Regions from separate parts of the Mycobacterium sp. NGS34 genome, predicted to be linked through region 2. Evidence: predicted binding sites of a transcription regulator. Region 2 holds the regulator's gene; each other region holds the start of a gene.
What was found. Region 2 encodes LexA, which represses DNA repair genes until DNA is damaged. Its sites were predicted from a motif close to CGAACANNTGTTCG; they were not measured.

Region 1 (7,474 bases), on a different contig from region 2:
CCGGGTTCGCGGTGATCGAGGCCGAGGACCTCGACGCGGCGATCGAGCGGGTGAGCCTGGCGCCCTGCGCCGTCGCGCACGGGGTCGTCGAGGTGTGGCCGCTGACGACCTGACCTACCAGGCGTTCCAGTGCGTGAGCTGCTCGGCGGGCAGGCGCTTTGCCGGCCGGAAGTCGGTGCCCTTGGTGTAGGCGATGGGGAACAGCCCGCCCTGGCTGAATTTGTCGTACGGGATGCCGAGCACGTCGGCGGCCTGCTTTTCACCGTCGCGCAGCAGGTGCAGCGTCGTCCAGCAGGAGCCCAGGCCCCGCGAGCGCAGCGCCAGGCAGAAGCTCCACACCGCGGGAAACAGCGACGCCCAGAACGACACGCCACCCAGCGGTGACTTGTCCTCGCGGCCCTCGATGCACGGGATCATCAGGACCGGCGCCTCGCCCATGTGCTCGGCGAGATAGGTCGCCGAATCGCGGACCTTGCCCATCCGCTCGCCGCGGGTGTCGCCCTCGGCGTACTGGGCGCCCGGCGCGGCGAGGTAGCCGCGGGCGTTGGCCAGGTAGATGTCGCCGATCGCCTTCTTCTTTTCGGCGTCCTCGACGAACACCCACTGCCAGCCCTGCGAGTTGGACCCGGTGGGCGCCTGCAGCGCCAGGTCCAGGCATTCCATCAGCACCTCGCGGCCGACCGGCTTATCGAAGTCGAGCCGCTTGCGCACCGAGCGGGTGGTGGTGAGGACTTCGTCGACGGACAGGTTGAGGGTCATGTGTGGAGACTACATTCGGGCTACATTCGGCCTCATGAGCGTCGAACTGACACAAGAGGTTTCCGACAGGCTGACATCGGATCAGTACGGCTGGCTGACCACCGTCGCGAAATCGGGGCAGCCGGTGCCGCGGCTGATCTGGTTCTACTTCGACGGCGCCAAGCTGACCGTGTACTCCATGCCGCAGGCAGCCAAGGTCGCCCACGTCAAGGCGCACCCCGAGGTGAGCCTGAACCTGGATTCCGACGGCAACGGCGGCGGGATCATCGTCATCGGTGGCATCGCGGAGGTGGACGCCACCGGGGTCGACGGCCGCGAGGACGCGCCGTACTGGGCGAAGTACCGCGAGGCCGCGGCGAGCTTCGGCCTGACCGACTCGCTGGGCGCCTACAGCACCCGGCTGAAGATCACGCCGACGAAGGTGTGGACGACGCCCACGGGCTGAGCCCGGGGTCGGCTAGGGGGGCGGCGGGGGCCCGTCGGGCGGAATCGCGCCGCCGCAGCCACCGGGCGGCGGCGGTCCCGGCAGGGGTTCGTCGCCGCCGACGCAGTCGTAATAAAATTGCGGGCCGACAATCCACGTTTTCATCCACTGGTGCCAAAACGACCCGTCGGGATACTTCTCGCCGTCGCACACGGCCAAATTGCCGTAGCCCCAACGACCCCCCGGGCAGAAACCTTTCGTCATGTCCGGCTGGTGCGGGTCGGGCGGATCGGCGCTGGCCACCGCGGGGGAAAGAACAAGCGCGGCAGCACAACCCAATATCGCTGCGCCGCGCCGAACGAGCTTGAATTTCATTTCGACTCCCTTGACACAGTGAATCAATACAGCCGATTTTTCGAATAGCTTACGACGTGGCGGATTTGCTAGGCGTCTTTCCGCGCAAAATCCGCTTCGCCGCGCGATTGGGCCAAAACCGCGCCGCCAGTGCACGTTCGGCGGGCGGCCTTGCCGCCAGTGCACGGCTCAGCGGAAGTCGCGCGACTTCGAGCCCACCGCCAAGGTGATGCGGCCCAGCCGCTCGGCCACCACGGTGATGGCGCCGCTGGCGTTTTGCACCTGCCCGCGGATCAGCAGCGCGGGGGCGGCGTTGGCCAGCTTGCGGTGTCGCGCCCACACCCCCGGCGTGCAGAGCACGTTGACCATCCCGGTCTCGTCCTCGAGGTTGATAAACGTCACCCCCTGGGCGGTTCCGGGCCGCTGCCGGTGGGTCACCGCGCCGGCGATCAGCACGCGGTCGCCGTCGGGCACGGCTCCCAGCGCGGCTGCCGGCACCACGCCCATCGCGTCGAGGTCCTCGCGCAGGAACTGCGTCGGGTAACTGTCCGGGGAGATGCCGGTGGCCCACACGTCGGCGGCGGCCAGCTCCAGCTCGCTCATTCCTGGCAGCGCCGGGATGTGTGACGACGAGCCCACCCCGGGCAACCGGTCGGGGCGTTGGGTGGCGGCGGCCCCGGCCGCCCACAGCCCCTCACGCCGGGACATGCCGAAGCAGCCCAGCGCCCCGGCCGTCGCCAGCGCCTCGGTCTGCGGCACGGACAGCTGCAGCCGGGTGGTCAGGTCCAGCAGGGATGCGAACGGACCGTTGGCCTTTCGCTCGTCGACCAGCCGCTCGGCGAGGTCGTCGCCGATGTGGCGGACGGCGCCGAGGCCGAGCCGCACCTCGGTCCCCTCGTTCTCGAGGGTGGCGTGCGCCAGGCTGGCGTTGACGTCGGGCCCGTGCACCGTGACGCCGTGCCGGCGCGCGTCGGCCACCAGCGACTGCGGCGAGTAGAAGCCCATCGGCTGCGCGCGCAGCAGCGCCGCGCAGAACGCCGCCGGGTGGTGCAGCTTGAACCACGACGAGTAGAACACCAGCGACGCGAAGGACAGCGCGTGGCTTTCGGGAAAGCCGAAATTGGCGAAGGCTTCCAGCTTTTCGTAGGTCCGGTCGATCACGTCGTCGGGGGCGCCGTGCAGTTCGCGCATGCCGTCGTAGAACCGCCCACGCAACCGTCGCATCCGCTCGGTCGAGCGCTTGGAGCCCATGGCGCGGCGCAGCTGGTCGGCCTCGGCGGCGGAGAAGCCGGCGCAGTCGACGGCGAGCTGCATGAGTTGTTCCTGAAAGAGCGGCACCCCCAGCGTCTTTCGCAGCGCGGACTCCATCGACGGGTGGTCGTAGACGACCGGGTCGATGCCGTTGCGCCGCCGGATATAGGGGTGCACAGACCCGCCCTGGATGGGCCCGGGGCGGATCAGCGCGACCTCGACCACCAGGTCGTAGAACACCCGCGGCCGCAGCCTGGGCAACGTGGCCATCTGCGCCCGCGACTCCACCTGGAACACGCCGACGGAATCGGCGCGGCACAGCATCTCATACACCGCCGGCTCGGAGAGGTCGAGGCGGGCCAGGTCCACCCGGATGCCCTTGTGCTCGGCCACCAGGTCGATGGCGTAGTGCAGCGCCGAGAGCATGCCCAGCCCGAGCAGGTCGAACTTCACCAAACCGATTGCCGCGCAGTCGTCCTTGTCCCACTGCAGGACGCTGCGGTTCTCCATGCGCGCCCACTCCACCGGGCACACGTCGGCGATGGGGCGGTCGCAGATCACCATGCCGCCGGAGTGGATGCCCATGTGCCGCGGCAGGTTGCGGATCTGGTTGGCCAGGTCGATCACCTGTTCCGGGATGTCCTCGATATCCGGCGAGTCGGCCAGGCCGTTCCAGTGGCTGATCTGCTTGCTCCACGCGTCCTGCTGCCCCTGTGAAAACCCCAGGGCGCGGGCCATGTCGCGCACCGCGATCCGGCCCCGGTAGGTGATGACGTTGGCGACCTGGGCGGCGTAGTCGCGGCCGTACTTGTCGTAGACGTATTGGATGACCTTCTCGCGCTGATCCGATTCGATGTCCATGTCGATGTCGGGCGGCCCGTCGCGGGCCGGCGACAGGAAGCGCTCGAACAGCAGCTCGTTGGCCACCGGGTCCACCGCTGTGACGCCCAGGGCGTAGCAGACCGCGGAGTTGGCCGCCGATCCCCTGCCCTGGCACAGGATGTCGTTCTCCCGGCAGAACCGCGCGATGTCGTGCACCACCAGGAAATAACCCGGAAAGCTCAGGTGTTCAATGACTTTCAGTTCGTGCTCGATCTGGGCATAGGCGCGGGGGGCGGCATCGGCCGGCCCGTAGCGGTAGCGCGCGCCGGCCATGGTCAGCTGCCGCAGCCAGCTGTCCTCGGTGTGCCCGGCGGGCACGTCGAACGGCGGCAGCCGCGGCGCGATGAGCGCCAGCCCAAACGCGCACTGCTCGCCGAGTTCGGCGGCGGCCGTCACCGCGTCAGGGCCCCCAAAAGGCAACTGCGCGAACAGCCTTGCCATCTCCTCGCCGGACCGCAGGTGCTCACCGCCCAGCGGGGCCAGCCACCCGGCGGCCGAATCAAGGGACTCCCGGGCCCGGATGGCGCCCATCGCCATGGCCAGCCGGCCGCGCGACGGGTGGGCGAAGTGCGCCCCGGTGGTGGCGACGACCCCGACGCCGAAACGCGGCGCGATCCCGGCCAGCGCCGCGTTGCGTTCGTCGTCGAGCGGGTGACCGTGGTGGGTCAGCTCGACGCTGACCCGGTGCGCGCCGAACCGGTCCACCAGGTCGGCCAGCGCCCGCTCCGCGGCCTCCGGCCCTTGTGACAATGCCTGGCGCACATGGCCTTTGCGGCACCCGGTCAGGATGTGCCAGTGCCCGCCGGCGGCCTCGGTCAGCGCGTCGATGTCGTAGCACGGCTTGCCCTTCTCCCCGCCGGCCAGGTGTGCCGCGGCCAGCTGCCGCGACAGCCGTCGGTAACCCTCCGGGCCGCGGGCCAGCACCAGCAGGTGCGGGCCGGGCGGGTCGGGCGTCTCGGTGCGCGCGCCCGGCCCCAGCGAGAGTTCGGCTCCGAAGACGGTGCGCAGCTCGAGTTCGGCGGCCGCCTCGGCGAACCGCACCGCCCCGTACAGGCCGTCGTGGTCGGTGATCGCCAGGGCGCGCAGGCCCAGCCGGGCGGCCTCCTCCACCATCTCCTCGGGGGTGCTGGCGCCGTCGAGGAAGCTGAACGCCGAATGCGCGTGCAGCTCGGCGTACGGAACGGACGAGCGGGCCGGCCGGGTGTCGTCGGGCGGCCGGTAGGTCCCGCGCTTACGCGACAGCGGGGCGTCCTCGGCGGGCTCCGCCGGCGCGCCGGCGTGGCGCGGCTTGCCGTCGAGCACCCGCTCCATTTCCGCCCAGCTCGGCGGCCCGTTGAACCAGCCCACCTCGCCGAGTCTACTCGAATATATGTTCGATTTAACCCCTGCATATGACAACGGTTGTTAAACGGATCTTCAACTCCTAAACAAGGTCTTAACGCTGCGGTGCTACCGCGCACGGGGCGCCGCACCGGATACTGGTACGGGTGGCAAAAATCGACGGCGGGAACTGAGATGGCGCAGGTGAAGACGCTGGACACGGCGTTCCCCGATCAGCATGCCAGCCTGGCGATCGGGGCGGTCGCCATCATCGACGGGACCGCCCCCGACGACGAACTACTGAAAGAGCTACTGGCGGAACGGCTTCCGTCGATTCCGCGATGCACGCAGTTGCTGCGGACCCAGGACTTCGAGTGGATCGACTGCCCGGGACTCGATTTCGCCCATCACGTACGCCGGGTGGTGGTTCGGCGACCGGGTGACGACGCCGAATTGTCCCGGGCCATCGCCCATGCCCTGGAGCGTCCCCTCGACCTCGACCGTCCCCTGTGGGAGTGCTGGGTCATCGAGGGGCTGCGGGGCAACCGGTGGGCGATCCTGATGAAGGTCCATCACTGGCTGGCCGACGGCCATTCCGCCGCCCATCTGCTCACCCGCCTTTGCGACGACGCCGACCGGGACACGTTCGCCCACCACGCCGGGCCGAAAGGGGTTGCGCCAACACCGGACTCCAAGCGCGGCTGGGCCGACGCCCTCGGGCGGGCTTCGGGGCTGGCGGACGCCCTCGTCGGGGCGATGTGGCCGCCCGCGCGGCCCGCGGTCGGCCCCGTCACCACCATGCGCAAGTACGGCACCGTGCGGGTGCCGCGCGCCGACGTCGACCGCGTGTGCCGCAAATTCGGGGTGACCGTCAACGACGTCGCGCTCGCGGCCATCACCGAGGGCTTCCGCACGGTGCTGCTGGGCCGCGGCGAACAACCGCGGGCCGACTCGCTGCGCACCCTGGTGCCGATGCCGATGCGATCGGCCATGCTGCCGTATCTGCCCGTCGAGCACGAGGATCCCGTCCAGCTGTTGCGGGCCGTGCACCATCAGTGGAAGGCCAAGCACGCCGACGAGCCCGGCCTCGGCGACCTCGTGGAGTCGGCGATCAACCTGCTGCCAACGATGTTGCGCAGCAACGTGATACAACTGCTAGCGCGGCTTCCGCAACGCGCGATCGTGACGCTGGCGACCAACGCGCCCGGTCCCCGCCACCAGCTGCGGCTGATGGGCCGGACGTTGGAGCGCTTCCTCCCGATTCCCCCGACCGCCGTGCGGCTGAGCACCGGGGTCGGCGTGCTCAGCTACGGCGACGAGGTGGTGTTCGGCATCACCGGCGAATACGACGCCGCCGCCGACGTCAAGCAGCTGGCCGCCGGCATCGAACTCGGCGTCGCGCGGCTGGTGGCGCTGAGCCAGGACTCGGTGTTGCTGTTCAGCAAGGACCGTCGGCGCAAGAGCAAAGCCCGCGCGTTTCCGAACCGCTCGCAGCGGGCGCACCCGTCTTCGCTTCGCTGACCCGGCCTCGGCGGCCTCGGTCCGCGTGAGATCGTTGGTCGGTGCCCACCTTGGAGCCGGTCACCATCGACCCGCGCCGTCACGACGCCGTCCTGTTCGACGCCGCGCTGGGGTCCACCGAGGCACTGGTGGGGCGGCTGCGGGACGTCGGCGTCGACACCGGCGTCTTCTCGTCGGGCGACCATCTCGCGCGTGAGGGCGTGCGGCCGGGCCGGAGCGTCGTCGTCACCGGCGACCCGGCGGTGGTCCGGGCGGCGCGCGAGGACGGATTCGCGTTGGTCATCGGCGTCGACGCGGCGAGAGACGCCGACGCGGTGGTCGACGACCTCGACCAGATCGCCGTGCGCACCGGGGATCGCCGGATGTCGGAGCTGCCGGACGCGCTGGAGGCGCTCGGCGCCCTGAGCGCCCGCACCCCGGCCGTGTTCTACGACTTCGACGGCACGCTGTCCGACATCGTCAACGACCCGGACGCGGCGCGGCCCGTCGCCGGCGCCGTCGAGGCGCTGGGCAAGCTGGCCGAGCAGTGCCCGGTGGCGGTGCTGTCCGGGCGCGATCTCGCCGACGTGACGCAGCGCCTCGGCGTGCCCGGCATCTGGTACGCCGGCAGCCACGGCTTCGAGCTGACCGCGCCGGACGGGACGCACCACCAGAACGAGGACGCGGCGGCGGCCGTGCCGGTGCTCGAACAGGCGGCCGCCGAGCTGCGCGACCGGCTGGGCTCGATTCCCGGTGTCGTGGTGGAGCACAAGCGGTTTGGCGTCGCCGTGCACTACCGCAACGCCGCCCGCGATCGCGTCGCCGAAGTCGCCGCGGCGGTGCGGGCGGCCGGCCGGCGCGACGCGCTTCGGGTGACGACGGGCCGCGAGGTGATCGAGCTGCGCCCCGACATGGACTGGGACAAAGGGAAGACCCTCCGCTGGGTGCTGCAGCACCTGAGCGAGGCCGGCTCCCTGGTGCCGG
Region 2 (7,474 bases):
CGCCGCTTCGGCGTCCCCGATCGGCGACGCGGAGGCCGCCATGATGGCCGCCTGGGAGAAGGCCGGCGGCGACACCTCACCGCTGGGCCCCCGCAAGGGCGACGTGTACCCCGCCGCCGACGGCTTCGCGCTGGACTTCGACGGCGGCAAGATGTTCTACACCACCGACACCGGCGCCAAGTTCGTCTACGGGCCCATCCTGGACAAATATGAGTCGCTCGGCGGCCCGGCCGGCAGCGATCTGGGATTCCCCACCATCAACGAGGTGCCCGGCCTGGCCGGACCGGACAGCCGCGTGGCCACCTTCTCCGCCAGCGACAAGCCGGTGATCTTCTGGACGTCCGACCACGGCGCGTTCGTGGTGCGCGGCGCGCTGAACGCCGCCTGGGACAAGCTCGGCAGCTCCGGCGGCGTGCTCGGGGCACCGGTCGGCGACGAAACCTACGCCGGCGAGGTCACCTCCCAGAAGTTCAGCGGCGGCGAGATCTCCTGGAACCGGAAGTCCAAGGAGTTCAGCACCAACCCGGCGGCGCTGGCCGACCAGCTCAAGGGCCTGCAGGTAGCCATCGATCCCAACGCGGCCATCAACATGGCCTGGCGCGCGGCCGGCGGCGCCGGCGGCCCGCTGGGCGCCAAGCAAGGCGGGTCGTATCCCATCGGCGGCGACGGGGTCGCCCAGAACTTCGCCGGCGGCAAGGTGTTCTTCAACCCGGCCACCGGCGCGAACGCTCTCGAGACCGACATCCTCGCCAAGTACGAGTCGCTGGGCGGCCCGGCCGGCAGCGACCTCGGTTTCCCCACCGCCAACGAGGCCGACGGCGGCATCGGGCCGTCCAGCCGGATCGCCACGTTCGCCGCGGCCGATCGGCCGGTGATCTTCTGGACCTCCGACCACGGCGCGTTCGTCGTGCGCGGCGCGATGAAGGCCGCGTGGGACAAGCTGCGCGGGCCGAGCGGCAAGCTGGGCGCCCCGGTCGGCGACCAGGCCGTGGACGGCGACGTGATTTCGCAGCAGTTCACCGGCGGCAAGATCTCCTGGAACCGGGCGAAGAACTCCTTCAGCACCGACCCGTCCAACCTGGCGCCCTTGCTGTCCGGCCTGCAGGTGTCCGGGCAGAACCAGCCGAGCACCGTGGCGACGCCCTCGCACGCCAAGAAGTTCACCTGGCAGTGGTGGTGGCTGCTCGCCGCGATCCCCGTGCTGGTGCTGATCCTGCTGGCGGTGTTGCTGGCCTTCGCCTGGCGCCGGCGCCGGCGGCGGCGTCGCGCCGGCGACACCGCAACCTACGAGCCCGAGCGCGACCTGCTCGCCGCCGGCTACGAGGCCCCCGCCGACGGGCACTGGGGCCACGGCGACGCCGAGGTTTCCCCCGACTACGCCCCGCTCGGCGCGGAGTCACCCGAGCACGACCCGCCCGACGATGCCGGGCCGGCGCCGCGCGTCAGTTGGACCCGTGGGGCCGACGCCGGGGCCATCGGGGAGGACGAGGACCCCGACGCGGTGGACACCGATTCCATTCCGCTCGTCTCGGGAGCCGCGCTGGCGGAGGCCGGCTACGACGACGTCCCCGAGGCGGAGGCCGGCTACCCCGAAGTCGCCGGCGAGGACGAATACCCGGGCACCGAATACGTCACCGGCTACGAGGACGACGAGTACGCCGACCCCGGCTACCCGGACGTCGCGGTTCCGCGCACCCCTCCCGAGGCCGCGTACATCGGCGACGTGCCGGTCGCCGGGGAACCGGACACCGACTATCTGGAGGCCGAACCCGAGGATGTCGACGCCGCCACCGCCGCGGCGGCCCTAGCCGCCGGCGGGGGGGCCCGGGCCGGGCGCCACCACGCCGAGACCGACGAGGAAGAGCCGTCGGAATCGGCCCCCGACGCGGCCGCCGGGGAGCCGGTCGCACCGGCCGCCGGCGGGCGTCCGACGATCCACCTGCCGCTGGACGATCCCTACCAGGCGCCGGACGGTTATCCGATCAAGGCCAGCGCCCGCTCCGGGCTCTATTACACCCCGGGCAGCGCGCTCTACCACGACACGCTGGCCGAAATCTGGTTGGCCAGTGAGGAAGTCGCGCAGGCGAACGGCTTCATCAAGGCCGACTGAGCCGGCCGCTAGACCTTGCGGATCACCGTGACGACCTTGCCGAGCACGGTCGCGTCGTTGCCCGGTATCGGGTCGTATGCGGGGTTGTGCGGCATCAGCCACACCTGACCGCCCGCGCGCTTGAACGTCTTGACGGTGGCCTCGCCGTCGATCATGGCGGCGACGATGTCGCCGTTGTCGGCGACGTGCTGCTGGCGCACCACCACCCAGTCGCCGTCGCAGATCGCGGCCTCGACCATCGAGTCGCCCACGACCTTGAGCAGGAACAGCGTGCCCTCGCCGACCAGCTCGCGGGGCAGCGGGAAGACGTCCTCGACGGCCTCCTCGGCGAGGATCGGCCCGCCGGCCGCGATGCGCCCGAGCACCGGGACGTAACTGGGTTCCGGCAGCGAGTCCGAGCCGGCGACGTCGGTGACGGGCGCCGCCTCGGTGGCCTCCTCGCTGCCGCGCACGTCCACGGCCCGCGGCCGGTTCGGGTCGCGGCGCAGGTAGCCCTTGCGCTCCAGGGTGCGCAGTTGGTGGGCCACCGACGACGTCGACGTCAGGCCGACGGCATCGCCGATTTCCCTGATGCTCGGCGGGTAACCGCGGCTGGTGACCGACTCGCGGATGACGTTCAGGATGGTGCGCTGCCGTTCGGTCAGCGAAGAATCAACGGATGAGCCGATCGAGGGAGTGTCGTTGCTGTCGCTCATGCACCGAATGTAGCGGGAGGGCGGCCAAGAATCAAACATGTGTTCGACTGGCGTGTCGCCGTGGGTCCAAAGACCCTTAGGGCCGGGGAGTCAAGGCCCTATAGCTGCGGAATCACATGCGTGTAACTTTTCCGCAGAACGGGTACCTGTGCTGCATGTCAGAGGTCGCGCAGCCGAACTTGTCGGTGGTGCGGTCTAACGTTTTGCTTGCTCGACACGCTTCGCTCAAATGTTCGGACATCGAACACACGAGCGATATAGTCGAACACACGAGCGAGAACAACCTGACCGGAGGAACGCAAGATGACAATCACCTACACCGTCTCGCCGCGTACCAGCAGCGTTCGGCACCCGGTCAACGGGCCGGTGCCGGTGCTTCGTCCCGGCCGCCACGGCCTGGCCCGTTCTCGCCGGCCCGGCCCCTGTCGGCCGGCGGGCGCGCCGCTGCGCTACCACGGCACCGGCGTCGCGATGTCGGTCGCCCCGCACCGGCGGCGTCCCGTCACGCTGGCGACGACGCTGGGGCTGGCGCTGGTCGCCGGGGTCATTACCCTGTGGCTGGGCCTGGTCGCCAACTTCGGGCAGGCGGTCAACGGCGGTTCCGCGGGATCGGCCGCCGCGGTGCCTGATCGGTTGGCCGTCGTGCGGGTTGAGCCCGGCGAGTCCCTGCAGGACGTCGCCCACCGGGTGGCGCCCGACGCGCCGGCCCGCCAGGTCGCCGATCGCATCCGCGAGCTCAACGACCTGAACTCGCCGGCGCTGGCCGCAGGCCAGACGCTGATCGCGCCGGTCGGCTGAGCCCGCCAAGCGGGTACGCTCTTCAGTGTTCTGCGGGCCCGCAGGTGAGCACGGCGAAGGAGCGGTCATGCACTGTCCGTTCTGCCGCCACCCGGATTCCCGGGTGATCGACTCGCGGGAAACCGATGAAGGCCAGGCGATCCGGCGCCGCCGGTCCTGCCCCGAATGTGGGCGGCGCTTCACCACCGTCGAGACGGCGGTGTTGGCCGTGGTCAAACGCAGCGGCGTCACCGAGCCCTTCAGCAGGGAGAAGGTCATCAGCGGCGTGCGGCGGGCCTGCCAGGGCCGCCAGGTCGACGACGACGCGCTGAATCTGCTTGCCCAGCAAGTGGAAGACGCGGTGCGCGCCGCCGGGTCGCCCGAGGTGCCCAGCCACGAGGTCGGCCTGGCCATCCTCGGCCCGCTGCGCGACCTCGACGAGGTGGCCTACCTGCGGTTCGCCTCGGTGTACCGGTCGTTTTCGTCCGCCGAGGACTTCGAGCGCGAGATCGAGGCGCTGCGCGCGCACCGCAACGCGCCGACGGATCCGGAGCCGGCCACTCGCTAGGCTGGCGATCATGCCGCCCGACTTGCATCCCGATCTGGAGGCGCTGGCACCGCTGCTGGGGACATGGGCCGGCCGCGGCTCAGGCTTCTACCCGACGATCCAGCCGTTCGAGTACGTCGAGGAAGTCGTCTTCGGCCATGTCGGCAAGCCGTTCCTGACCTACTCGCAAAAGACCAAAGCGGTCGCCGACGGCCGGCCCCTGCACGGCGAAACCGGATATTTTCGCGTGCCCCGCCCGGGCGCCGTCGAGCTGATCGTCGCCCACCCGAACGGCATCACCGAGATCGAGACCGGCACGTACACGCTGGCCGGCGGCCGCATCGACATGGAGCTGTCGAGCACCGCGATCGGGCTGGCGCCGAGCGCCAAAGAGGTTACCGCCCTTGGCCGTTCGCTGCGCATCGACGGCGACGAGCTGTCCTACACGCTGCGCATGGGCGGCGTCGGGCAGCCCCTGCAGGACCACCTCGTGGCCGTGCTGCACCGCCAGCCCTGAACTCAATCGACCTGTCGGACACCGTCGTTGACGACGCGCCCGGCCACCCCGACCCAGCCCTCGGCGTTCCACGTCGTTTCGAGGACCGAACCCTGGCCCTGGGTGATGCGCAGGTCGCGGCTGAGGTAGTCGGTGAGCCGCATCGCCGCCGAGCCGGTCGCCTCGTCCTCCGGCACGCCGAGGTTCGCGAAGAATCCCCGGGTGCGCAAAGCGCCGGCGGGCCGATCGACCCAGGCCCACAGGTAGTGCGCGGTGTCGTCCGGAAAGTCCGCGGGGTCGGCGGCGAGAACGTCGTCGGCCGAATCGAATTCGTGGATGGCCACTTCCGGCGCCCATTCCGAGCGGGCGCTGACGCCGATCACGTCGTCGCGGCGGCTGACCTGCACGAGGCCGGCCGGCACCTGCAGCGTCTTGATCGGCCAGCCGTTGTCGTGCAGCCACCACGCCGCGCCGACGGTCGGGTGCCCGGCGAACGGCAGCTCGGCGCGCGGCGTGAAGATCCGCATGTGCGCGGTGGCCGCGCCGGCGGCCGGCAGATCGATGAATACCGTTTCGGCGTAGCCCAATTGGGTCGCCAGCCGCTGCCGGTCCGCCGGTGCCACCCGCGCGGCGTCGACGATGCCGAGCCGATTACCGAAATTCCCGTCGGGGTCGGTGAAGACGCGCAACACCGTCACGTCGATGCCCATGTCCCGACTGTACGGCCCGGGTCAAAGAGTTTTTCAGGTGGCGCTGCGCTCGTCGGAGCCCATGGCGTTCAGGACGGCGACGCGGGTGTCGGCCGGGCCGGTGACTGTGTTCGCGCCGCCCCCGGTGCGGAGCAACTGGCGAAGGGCGCCCTGGTCGTATTGGGAGGGCTGGGTGGTGTCGATGAAGCGCTCGACGACATCGATGAAGCGCGCCGGGTCGTCGTGGAACGGGAAGTGGCCCGAGCCCTCGAAGATCTCGAGCCGGGAGCCGGGCATCGCCGCGTGCGCCATCCAGGCGTGCCGGACGGGGACCACGACATCCTTGGTGCCCCAGACGATCTGCACCGGGATGGACTCGGTCAAATAACACCGGTCCAGCATCGTCACGATCTGCCCGCGCCAGTCCACCACCGCCCGCAGGGTGCGGCTGAACGCCGCCGAGGCCGTGGGCTCCGGCAGGTCGTCGAGGATGCGCAGCACGTTGGGCAGGTCGTGGCCCAGCGCGGTCGACCCGATCGCCAGCCCGGCCAGCTTGCCCGCCAGCTGGACCGCCGGCAGCACGAGGGGCAACCGCAGCAGTGCCAGCGCCTCGCTGCCCATCGGCAACGACGCCAGCCGGAAGACGACGTTGACGTCCTTGGTGACGCCGCCTGCGGCGACCAGGATCAGCCGGTCGACCAAATGCGGGAACTGGTAGGCGAATTGCATGGCCACCCCGCCGCCCAGCGAATGGCCGATGATCGTCACCCGCTCGATGTCGAGCACGGACAGGAGGTCCCGCATCCCGTTCGCGTAGGCGGCCGCCGAGTAGTCGGCGCGCGGTTTGTCGGATTTGCCGTGACCCAGCAGGTCGGGGGCGATGACCGTGAATCGCTGGGCGAGCTTGGCCTGCACCGTGTTCCAGGTGGTGGAGTTGTCGCCGATGCCGTGGAGCAGCAAGATCGCCGGCCCGGAACCGGCGATCCGGTAGGCCCGCCGGTAGCCGTGAATGGTGCGGAACTCGAGGGTGGGCGCGGTGACTTCACGCACTGGGCGAAGATTGCTCTTGCGCTTCCGCTCGGTCATCTCCGCCAACCTTGGTGTCGGCCCGGGCTATGGGCGTTTGAAAAACGTCACGCCTGGTCGTCGTCGTCGACCTTCTTCTCTGCCTGCTGGGCAAGGAATCGCTCGAACTCGGCGCCAAGCTCGTCGCCGCTAGGCAGGTCCCCGTCCTGAGTTAGTAACGACCTGTTCTCCTGAGCGTCGATGAAGGCATCGTACTGGCGCTCGAGCGCAGCCACCACTTGAGCCACCTCCGCGCTCGCCTGCACCTGCTCGTCGATCTTGGCGCGAATCTCCGCCGCGGCCTCGGTCAACGCCGACAGCGGCAGCTCCAGCGATCCGCTCTTGGCCACCTGCTCGAGCAGCGCCTGCGCGGCGGCCGGGTAGTCGGTCTGCGTCAGGTAGTGCGGGACGTGCACGGTGAAGCCGACGACCTCGTGACCGTGCTGGGCCATCCGGTATTCCAGCAGGTTGGACGCGCTGCCGGGGACCTGGATCTCGGAGATCCAGGGCTGGAAGTCGGCGATCAGTTCCTTGTCGTTGGAGTGCGCCGTCATCGTGATCGGGCGGGTGTGGGGGACCGCCATCGGGACGGTGCCCAGGCCGATGGTGCGCCGCACCCCCAGCCGCTCGGCCAGCAGCCGCACCGCGGTGATGAAACGCTCCCACTTCAGGTCCGGTTCCATGCCGGCCAGCAGCAGAAACGGAGTGCCGACGCTGTCACGCAGGGCGTACAGGCTCAGCTCGGGGTCGTCGTAGTTGGTGAAGTGATCGGTCTTGAACGTCATCAGCGGCCGCCGCGAGCGGTAGTCCAGCAATTCGTCGATCGCGAACGACGCGACCAGCTCGGTGTCCAGCGCGGCCTTCAGGTGGGTGGCGGCCAGCCGGATCGCGTGGCCGGCGTCGGAGAAGCCCTCCAAGGCGTGCACCAAAACCGGGCCGCGGCCGTCGGCCGCCGACAACTGGGGCGCCGGGAACTCCAGCTCGTACATGCCGGACTGTCCTGGCGGGTCGTGCTTGTCGCCCTGGTTTTGATCGTGGGCCATCGGGGTTTCCTCCTTTCGGGGGTTGCTCCAGGATGCCCTGACCAGTGTCCCC
Region 3 (7,474 bases), on a different contig from region 2:
CGGCGGCCATGGATCCCACGCCGGCGAGAACGAGCGCGACGCCGACGGCCTTGTCGCCCATGATCACGGGGGGAATGCCGAGGATCGTGACGATCGCCAGGAACAGGTTGTAGAAGCCCTGGTTGAACGCGAGCAGCCGGGTGGTCTCGGCCTCCTCGGGCGTCGTGCCGAAGACGGCGCGGGTGCGCGCCGAGGTCCAGGTCAGCGACTCCATCGTGAAGATGTACACGTGCAGTAGGGCTGCCAGCCCCGCGAACACCAACCCGACGGTGAGCATCGCTCCTCCTCGCTAGTCGAAGACCCAAGAACCATACCGAGCCGCCGTCGCCCCGGCGCGCAAAAGCACCGGCGGCCCATTTGGAACTACCGGTGCTCTCGCGCGTCAGTCGCTAGACGCCGGCGTGGTGGTGCCGGCGGAACAAGCCGCCCCGGTGGAAGAAGCCACCGCGCGCCGGCTCGTCGCTCCGCACGTCGCGAGGTGATTCGTCGTGCACGGCCGGTTCCTGTGCCGGCGTGGCGGCCACAGGCGCCGGTTCGGCCACTGCGACGTCCCGGACGTCGCGCGCATGCCGGACCGCGACGCGCGCCAGGGCGGCGCCGCCGAGGAACACGATCAGCGCGCCCAGGCCGGTGAAGTAGGTGACCTCGAGCAGGGCCCGCTTCAGGTCCGTCGCCGCCACCGGCTGGCCGACGTCGCCGATGTTCAGCGTCGAGGCGAACGCCCGGCCGACCACGAACCAGGCGCCGGCGAACACCGCCAGCCAGCCACCGAGCATGGCGCTGGACCGGCTGCCCGCGACGAGCAGGATCAGGCCGCCCACCGCGGCGACAACGCCGGGCAATACCTCCAGCCAGCCTTTGGCGGCCGTCCACGTCCAGGCCGGGTCGACGGAATACGTCCACCTGATCAGGGGTCCGATGAACGGGGCCAGCGCCCCCCACGCACCCAAGAGGATCAGGAGCAGCCCGGACACCGCACCGCGGGTGCGTGGCATGTATGCCGTGCGTGGGCTTTCATAGTCAGGACCAGTGCGCCTCATCAGAATCTCCTCCGCCGAGCGGTTTGCTGATGCTGACCGGGTACCCGGGTCGGCGGTGGCGTAACCGGCGCTAGTCGAAGAGGCCCGGTTGCCCGAGGCCGGCCGCCCCGGCGGGCGGGGTCAGGCCGAGGTGCGTCCAGGCCTGGGCGGTGGCCACCCGGCCGCGCGGGGTGCGCGCGACCATGCCCGCCCGCACCAGGAAGGGCTCGCACACCTCCTCGACGGTCGCGGACTCCTCACCCACCGCCACCGCCAGCGTCGAAACCCCGACCGGGCCGCCGCCGAAGCCGCGGGTCAACGCCGACAGCACCGCCCGGTCCAGCCGGTCCAGGCCGAGCTCGTCGACGTCGTAGACCGCCAGCGCGGACTTGGCGACGTCGCGGGTGATGACGCCGTCCGCGCGCACCTCGGCGAAGTCGCGCACGCGGCGCAGCAGCCGGTTGGCGATCCGCGGGGTTCCGCGCGAGCGGCGCGCGATCTCGGTGCCCGCGTCGGCGCCCAGCTCGATGCCGAGGATCCCGGCGGACCGGGCCAGCACCCGCTCCAGCTCGGCGGGCTCGTAGAAGTCCATGTGCGCGGTGAATCCGAACCGGTCGCGCAGCGGGCCGGTCAGCGCGCCGGACCGGGTGGTGGCGCCGACCAGCGTGAAGGGCGCCACCTCCAGCGGAATCGACGTCGCCCCAGGCCCTTTGCCGACCACCACGTCGACCCGGAAGTCCTCCATGGCCAGGTAGAGCATCTCCTCGGCGGGCCGCGCGATGCGGTGGATCTCGTCGATGAACAGCACGTCGTGCTCGACCAGGTTGGACAGCATCGCGGCCAGGTCGCCGGCGCGTTCCAGCGCCGGGCCGGACGTCACCCGCAGCGACGAGCCGAGCTCCGCCGCGATGATCATCGCCAGCGACGTCTTGCCCAGCCCCGGCGGGCCGGACAGCAGGATGTGATCCGGTGTGCCGCCGCGGTTCTTGGCCCCCTCGATGACCAGCTGCAGCTGCTCGCGCACCCGCGACTGCCCGATGAACTCGCGCAGCGAGCGGGGCCGCAGGCTGACGTCGATGTCGCCCTCGCCGACGGTCAGCGCCGGCGAGACGTCGCGTTCGGAATAGTCGGAAAACTCGTCGGTCATCGGGACTTACCCAGCAGGGACAGGGCGGCCCGCAGCGCGCTGGACGTCGTCGCGTCGTGATCGCCGGCCAGCACCTTGTCGGTGGCCTCCTCGGCCTGCTTGGCGGCGAAACCGAGGCCGACCAGCGCCTCCACCACGGGGCTGCGCACCGCGTGGCCGTTGACCAGCGGCGCTTCGCCGGCCACGACGCCGCCCACTTTGTCGCGCAGCTCCAGCACCATCCGCTCGGCGCCGCGTTTGCCGATGCCGGGCACCCGGGTCAGCGCCGTGACGTCGCCGTCGTGCAGCACCTGGCGCAGCGCGGCAGCGTCGTGCACCGCCAGCGTCGCCATCGCCAGCCGGGGCCCGACCCCCGATACCGACAGCAGCGTCAGGAACAGGTCGCGGGTCTGCGCGTCGGTGAACCCGTACAACGTCATCGAGTCCTCGCGCACGATCATCGCGGTGATCAGCCTGGCCTCGGTCCCCTGCCGCAGCGTCGCCAGCGTCGACGGCGTCGCGTTGACCCGGTAGCCGACCCCTGCCGCCTCGATGACGACGTGGTCGAGCGCCACCTCGAGCACCTCACCGCGCACCGACGCGATCATCGGGCGACCGCCTTGCGCTTCGCCGCCAGCTTGGCCCGGTAGGCGTGCCGCTGCTGAGCCGCCAACGCCTCGGCCGCGGCCATCCGGGCGATCATCGGCGCGCGCCAGCTGTGGCAGATCGCCAGCGCCAGCGCGTCGGCCGCGTCGGCCGGCGTCGGTTTCGTCTGCAGCGCAAGGATTTTGGTGACCATCGTGGTGACCTGCGCCTTGTCGGCGAGCCCGTTGCCGGTGACCGCTGCCTTCACCTCGGTGGGGGTGTGGAAGTGAACGTCGATGCCGCGCCTGGCCGCCGCAAGCGCGACTACGCCGCCGGCCTGCGCGGTGCCCATCACCGTCGACACGTTGTGCTGAGCGAACACCCGCTCGATGGCCACCACGTCCGGCCGGTGGGTGTCCAGCCAGTGCTCGACGGCATCGCTGACGGCCAGCAACCGCTTGGTCAGCGGCGCGTCCGACGCGGTGCGCACCACATCGACGTCGAGCGCGACGACCTTGCGCCCGCCGCCGCTCTCCACGACCGCCAGACCGCATCGGGTCAGCCCGGGGTCGACGCCCATCACGCGCATTGCCGGCTCCTTCGTACGAACAGCTGTTCGATAGCCTAACCGGCGCCACCGACGGCACCCGGCAGGACACGCTGCCGCCGGGCAAAAGCTGTTAACTTATAGCCTCACGTTCGCTCTGGCACTGTGGCTAGCACTGTGGGATGGAAGGTTTGGCGTGGGAACACTCCTGCTCGTCCTCGCGGCGGTGCTGTTCATCGCGTCGGTCGTGGTGCTGGTCATCGCATTGCGGCGGCCCAAGAAGCCGGCCCGGCCGGCCGGGCGTTCCGATCCGCTGTCGTTCAACGCCATGCCGCAGTTCGGGCCCCGCCAGCTCGGGCCCGGGGCCATCGTCAGCTACGGCGGAGTCGACCTGGTGGTCCGCGGGTCGGTGACGTTCCGCGAGGGCCCGTTCGTGTGGTGGGAGCACCTGCTGGAGGGCGGCGACCAGCCGATCTGGCTGAGCGTCGAGGAGGACGACGGGCGCCTGGAGCTGGCGATGTGGCTGACCCGCAAGGATCTTTCGTTGCAGCCGGGCGACCAGTACGTCATCGACGGCGTGGCGTTCCACGAAACCGAGCGCGGCCGGGCGTCCTACACCACCGAGGGCACCACCGGCCTGCCGGCCGGCGGTGAGATGGAATTCCTCGACTGCACCAACGCCGACGAGACGGCCCTGCTGTCCTTCGAGCGCTGGGCCCCGGACATGCCGTGGGAGGTTTCGACGGGCAAGTCCGTGGTGCCCGGCGAGTTGACCGTCTACCCAGCGCCCCCACCCTCCTCCCCATAGGAGCGCGTCGGTGCCCCTTCATCAGCTCGCCGTGACTCCGGCGGACGTATCCGGGGAAAGGCTGGGGCTCGCGCTCAACGCGCCCGCGCCGGCGCCGCTGGCCACCTGTTCCCTGCGGCATCCCGGCGGCGGCGCGCTGCTGCTCGGCGTGCTCGGGGCCTCGCATGTCGTCGCGGTCGAGCACGCGAAAGGCCGCTTCTCCGAACAGGTTTCGTGCACCGCCCGCGGCATCGGCGGCGACCTGCCGCGGCGCACCGACGCGCCCGGCTACCGCCTGCGGTCGCGCACCGAGACGCACGACGAGGCCAGCTTCCGCCGGCTGGCCGGCGAGCTTCGCGAACACTGCGCGCGGCGGCCGGGCTGGCTCGGGGGCACGTTCCCCGGCGACGACGCCGCACTGACCGCCCTGGCGGCCGAGCCCGACGGCGCCGGATGGCGTTGGCAGACTTGGCATCTGTACCCGCGGCCGGGCTCCGGCGGCGTGGTGGTGCACACCGACAGCCGGTGGCGCCCGTGAGCCGCAACCGCCTGTTCCTGATCTCCGGGGCCCTGGCCGTCGCCGCCGTCGTGTCCCTGGTCTTCGGAATCATCTTGCAGCAGAAGGACATCGGGTCCTACATCGCGAGCCACTATCACCAGTACTCCCACGACGTGAACGGAACGCGCTACCAGTGCAGCGGATCTCCCGATCAGGTGGCCGACACCCTCGCCGACTATCAGGCCCCCGAGGCGCGCGCCTCCAACGGCGACAGCGAGTACCTGCGCTACAGCAACAACATCGTGATCGTCGGGCCCGACGGCAACAATCCGTGCAGCATCCGCGTCGAACCGCTGAGCGCCGGATACAGCCACGGCGCGTTCATCTTCCTCGGCCCCGGGTTCTCCCCCGGATCCCCGTCGGGCGGCGCCGGCGGCACCCCGGGCGGCCCGGGCGGGACCAAGTGATCCAACCGCAAAGGAGACAACCATGAACCTCGCCGTCGAGATCGGAAACGTGGACATCAACCCCGTCTTCAGGGGCGCGGTCGCAACGATCCTGTACTTCGCCGTCGGGATGGCGGTGCTGCTCGTCGGGTTCTACATGGTCGACTGGCTGACCCCGGGAAACCTGCGCCGACTGGTATTCATCGATCGCCGCCCCAACGCCGTCATCGTCGCGGGCGCGATGTACATCTCGCTCACCGTCGTCATCATCACCGCGATCGCCAACAGCTACAGCCAGCTGGGCCAGGGGCTGCTCGGCGTGGCGGTGTACGGGCTGATGGGCGTGATCCTGCTGGGCATAGCGCTGCTGGCGATGCACCTGCTGATCCCGGGCGACTTCCACGAGCACATCGACGAGCCCACGCTGCATCCCGGGTCCTTCGCGGTCGCCCTGATATTGCTGGCCGTGGGAGGGGTGACCGCCGCGGCGGTGTCATGACGTCCCAGGGCCGCTGGCGCGCCGTCCTGTTGGCCGCCGTGGCGGCCTGCGCGGCCTGCGGCATCATCTACGAACTCGCGCTGCTGACGCTGTCGGCCAGCCTCAACGGCGGCGGCATCGTCGCGACATCGCTGATCGTCGCGGGCTACATCGCGGCGCTGGGCGCCGGCGCGCTGCTGGCCAAGCCGCTGCTGGCGCACGCGGCGATCGCCTTCATCGCCGTCGAGGCGCTGTTGGGCATCATCGGCGGCCTGTCGGCGGCCGCGCTCTACACGGTGTTCGCTTTCCTGGACGGTTCGGTCGGCTCGACATGGGTGCTGGCGGCGGGCACGGCCCTGATCGGCGGCCTGGTCGGCGCCGAGGTGCCGCTGCTGATGACGCTGCTGCACAGCGGCCAGACGGCCGCTGAAAAAAACGCAGGCGCCGACGCCGGCCGCACCCTGGCCAACCTCAACGCCGCCGACTACCTCGGCGCGTTGCTGGGCGGGCTCGTCTGGCCGTTCCTGCTGCTGCCGCACCTCGGGATGATCCGCGGCGCGGCGGCCACGGGCATCATCAACCTCGCCGCGGCGGCCGTCGTGGCGGTCTTCCTGCTGCGCCGCATCGTTTCCGGGCGGCAGCTGGCAACCGCGCTGTGCGCGCTCGCCGCCGCGCTCGGGCTGCTGACCACGCTGCTGGTGCGCTCGGCCGACATCGAAACCACAAGCAGGCAAAGGCTTTACGCCGACCCGATCGTCGCCTACCGGCACACGGCCTATCAGGAGATCGTCGTCACCCGGCGCGGCAACGACATGCGCCTCTACCTCGACGGCGGGCTGCAGTTCTCCACCCGCGACGAGTACCGCTACACCGAAAGCCTGGTCTACCCGGCGCTCGGTGCCGGCGCCCACTCGGTGCTGGTGCTCGGCGGCGGCGACGGCCTGGCCGCGCGCGAGCTGCTGCGCCAGCCCGGTGTCGGCAAGATCGTGCAGGTCGAGCTCGACCCCGCCGTCATCGAGCTGGCGCGCACCACCATGCGCGACGCCAACGGCGGCGCGCTGGACAACCCGCGCGTCAAGATCGTCATCGGCGACGCGATGACCTGGCTGCGCGGGGCCTCGGACACCGGATTCGACGCCGTGATCGTCGACCTGCCCGACCCCGACACGCCCGTGCTGGGCCGGCTGTACTCCACCGAGTTCTACGCGCTGGCCGCCCGCGCGCTGGCCCCCGGCGGGCTGATGGTCGTACAGGCGGGCAGCCCGTTTTCCACGCGGACCGCGTTCTGGCGCACGGTCTCGACGATCCGGTCCGCCGGTTATGCGGTGACCCCGTATCACGTGCACGTGCCGACCTTCGGGGACTGGGGATTCGCGTTGGCGCAGCGCACTGCCGCCGCGCCGGTGCCGAGGATGCCGCCCGACGCTCCCCCGCTGCGTTTCCTCAACCAGCCGGTGCTCGACGCGGCCACCGTCTTCGCCGGCGACATCGGGGCCCGCCCGCTCGAGCCGTCGACCCTGGACAACCCGCGCGTCGTCGAGGACATGCGGCACGGCTACGACTAGGACGATGGTGGCGACCCGCCGCGCCCGGCTCCGCCGCGCTTGCGATCGCCACTAGGCGGGTTGCTCCGCCCGCACCACCCACACCGCGCCCCGTCCCTTGGGACGCTGGTCGACGCGCACATCGACGAAGCCAGCCGCCCGGCACTGCTCTGCGAACGACTCGGCCTGCCGCTCGGTCCAGCCGTGGCTGGCCAGGCCCGTGGCCCCGGGTTCCACGCGGCGCTCCATCACCAGCAACCGGCCCGACGGCGCGAGCGCGCGACGCAGCTCGGTGAGCCCGGCGGTGACGTCCTTCCAGTGGTGCACCGTCTTGAGCGACCAGGCGAGGGTCGCCCACCCGTCGGGGACGGGCAGGGCTTCGGCACCGCCCGCCGACCAGGTGACGCTCGGATTGTCACGCGTCGCCGCCCGGGCCAGGCGCA

Region 1: the regulator LexA is predicted to act here: its motif matches at 5,033-5,046, upstream of AC5Y7V_RS06975 (error-prone DNA polymerase).
Region 3: the regulator LexA is predicted to act here: its motif matches at 3,336-3,349, upstream of ruvC (crossover junction endodeoxyribonuclease RuvC).

The regions. Positions count from the first base shown of each region.
Region 1 covers NZ_JCALDM010000002.1:420,996-428,469, reverse strand. The annotation lists gene AC5Y7V_RS06995 (YciI family protein) at 1-113, shown strand, start outside; gene AC5Y7V_RS06990 (nitroreductase family protein) at 115-759, opposite strand; gene AC5Y7V_RS06985 (TIGR03667 family PPOX class F420-dependent oxidoreductase) at 794-1,204, shown strand; gene AC5Y7V_RS06980 (hypothetical protein) at 1,217-1,558, opposite strand; gene AC5Y7V_RS06975 (error-prone DNA polymerase) at 1,727-5,017, opposite strand; gene AC5Y7V_RS06970 (wax ester/triacylglycerol synthase domain-containing protein) at 5,186-6,511, shown strand; gene otsB (trehalose-phosphatase) at 6,553-7,474, shown strand, end outside.
Region 2 covers NZ_JCALDM010000003.1:64,278-71,751, reverse strand. The annotation lists gene AC5Y7V_RS09220 (LGFP repeat-containing protein) at 1-2,110, shown strand, start outside; gene lexA (transcriptional repressor LexA) at 2,119-2,805, opposite strand; gene AC5Y7V_RS09210 (LysM peptidoglycan-binding domain-containing protein) at 3,109-3,603, shown strand; gene nrdR (transcriptional regulator NrdR) at 3,671-4,150, shown strand; gene AC5Y7V_RS09200 (peroxynitrite isomerase) at 4,161-4,646, shown strand; gene AC5Y7V_RS09195 (PhzF family phenazine biosynthesis protein) at 4,649-5,335, opposite strand; gene AC5Y7V_RS09190 (alpha/beta fold hydrolase) at 5,369-6,400, opposite strand; gene AC5Y7V_RS09185 (proteasome assembly chaperone family protein) at 6,448-7,422, opposite strand.
Region 3 covers NZ_JCALDM010000008.1:237,017-244,490, forward strand. The annotation lists gene AC5Y7V_RS21185 (DUF1304 domain-containing protein) at 1-277, opposite strand, end outside; gene AC5Y7V_RS21190 (hypothetical protein) at 390-1,040, opposite strand; gene ruvB (Holliday junction branch migration DNA helicase RuvB) at 1,111-2,166, opposite strand; gene ruvA (Holliday junction branch migration protein RuvA) at 2,163-2,753, opposite strand; gene ruvC (crossover junction endodeoxyribonuclease RuvC) at 2,750-3,319, opposite strand; gene AC5Y7V_RS21210 (DUF4178 domain-containing protein) at 3,474-4,085, shown strand; gene AC5Y7V_RS21215 (DUF2617 family protein) at 4,096-4,602, shown strand; gene AC5Y7V_RS21220 (DUF4247 domain-containing protein) at 4,599-5,030, shown strand; gene AC5Y7V_RS21225 (DUF350 domain-containing protein) at 5,053-5,508, shown strand; gene AC5Y7V_RS21230 (polyamine aminopropyltransferase) at 5,505-7,052, shown strand; gene AC5Y7V_RS21235 (class I SAM-dependent methyltransferase) at 7,104-7,474, opposite strand, start outside.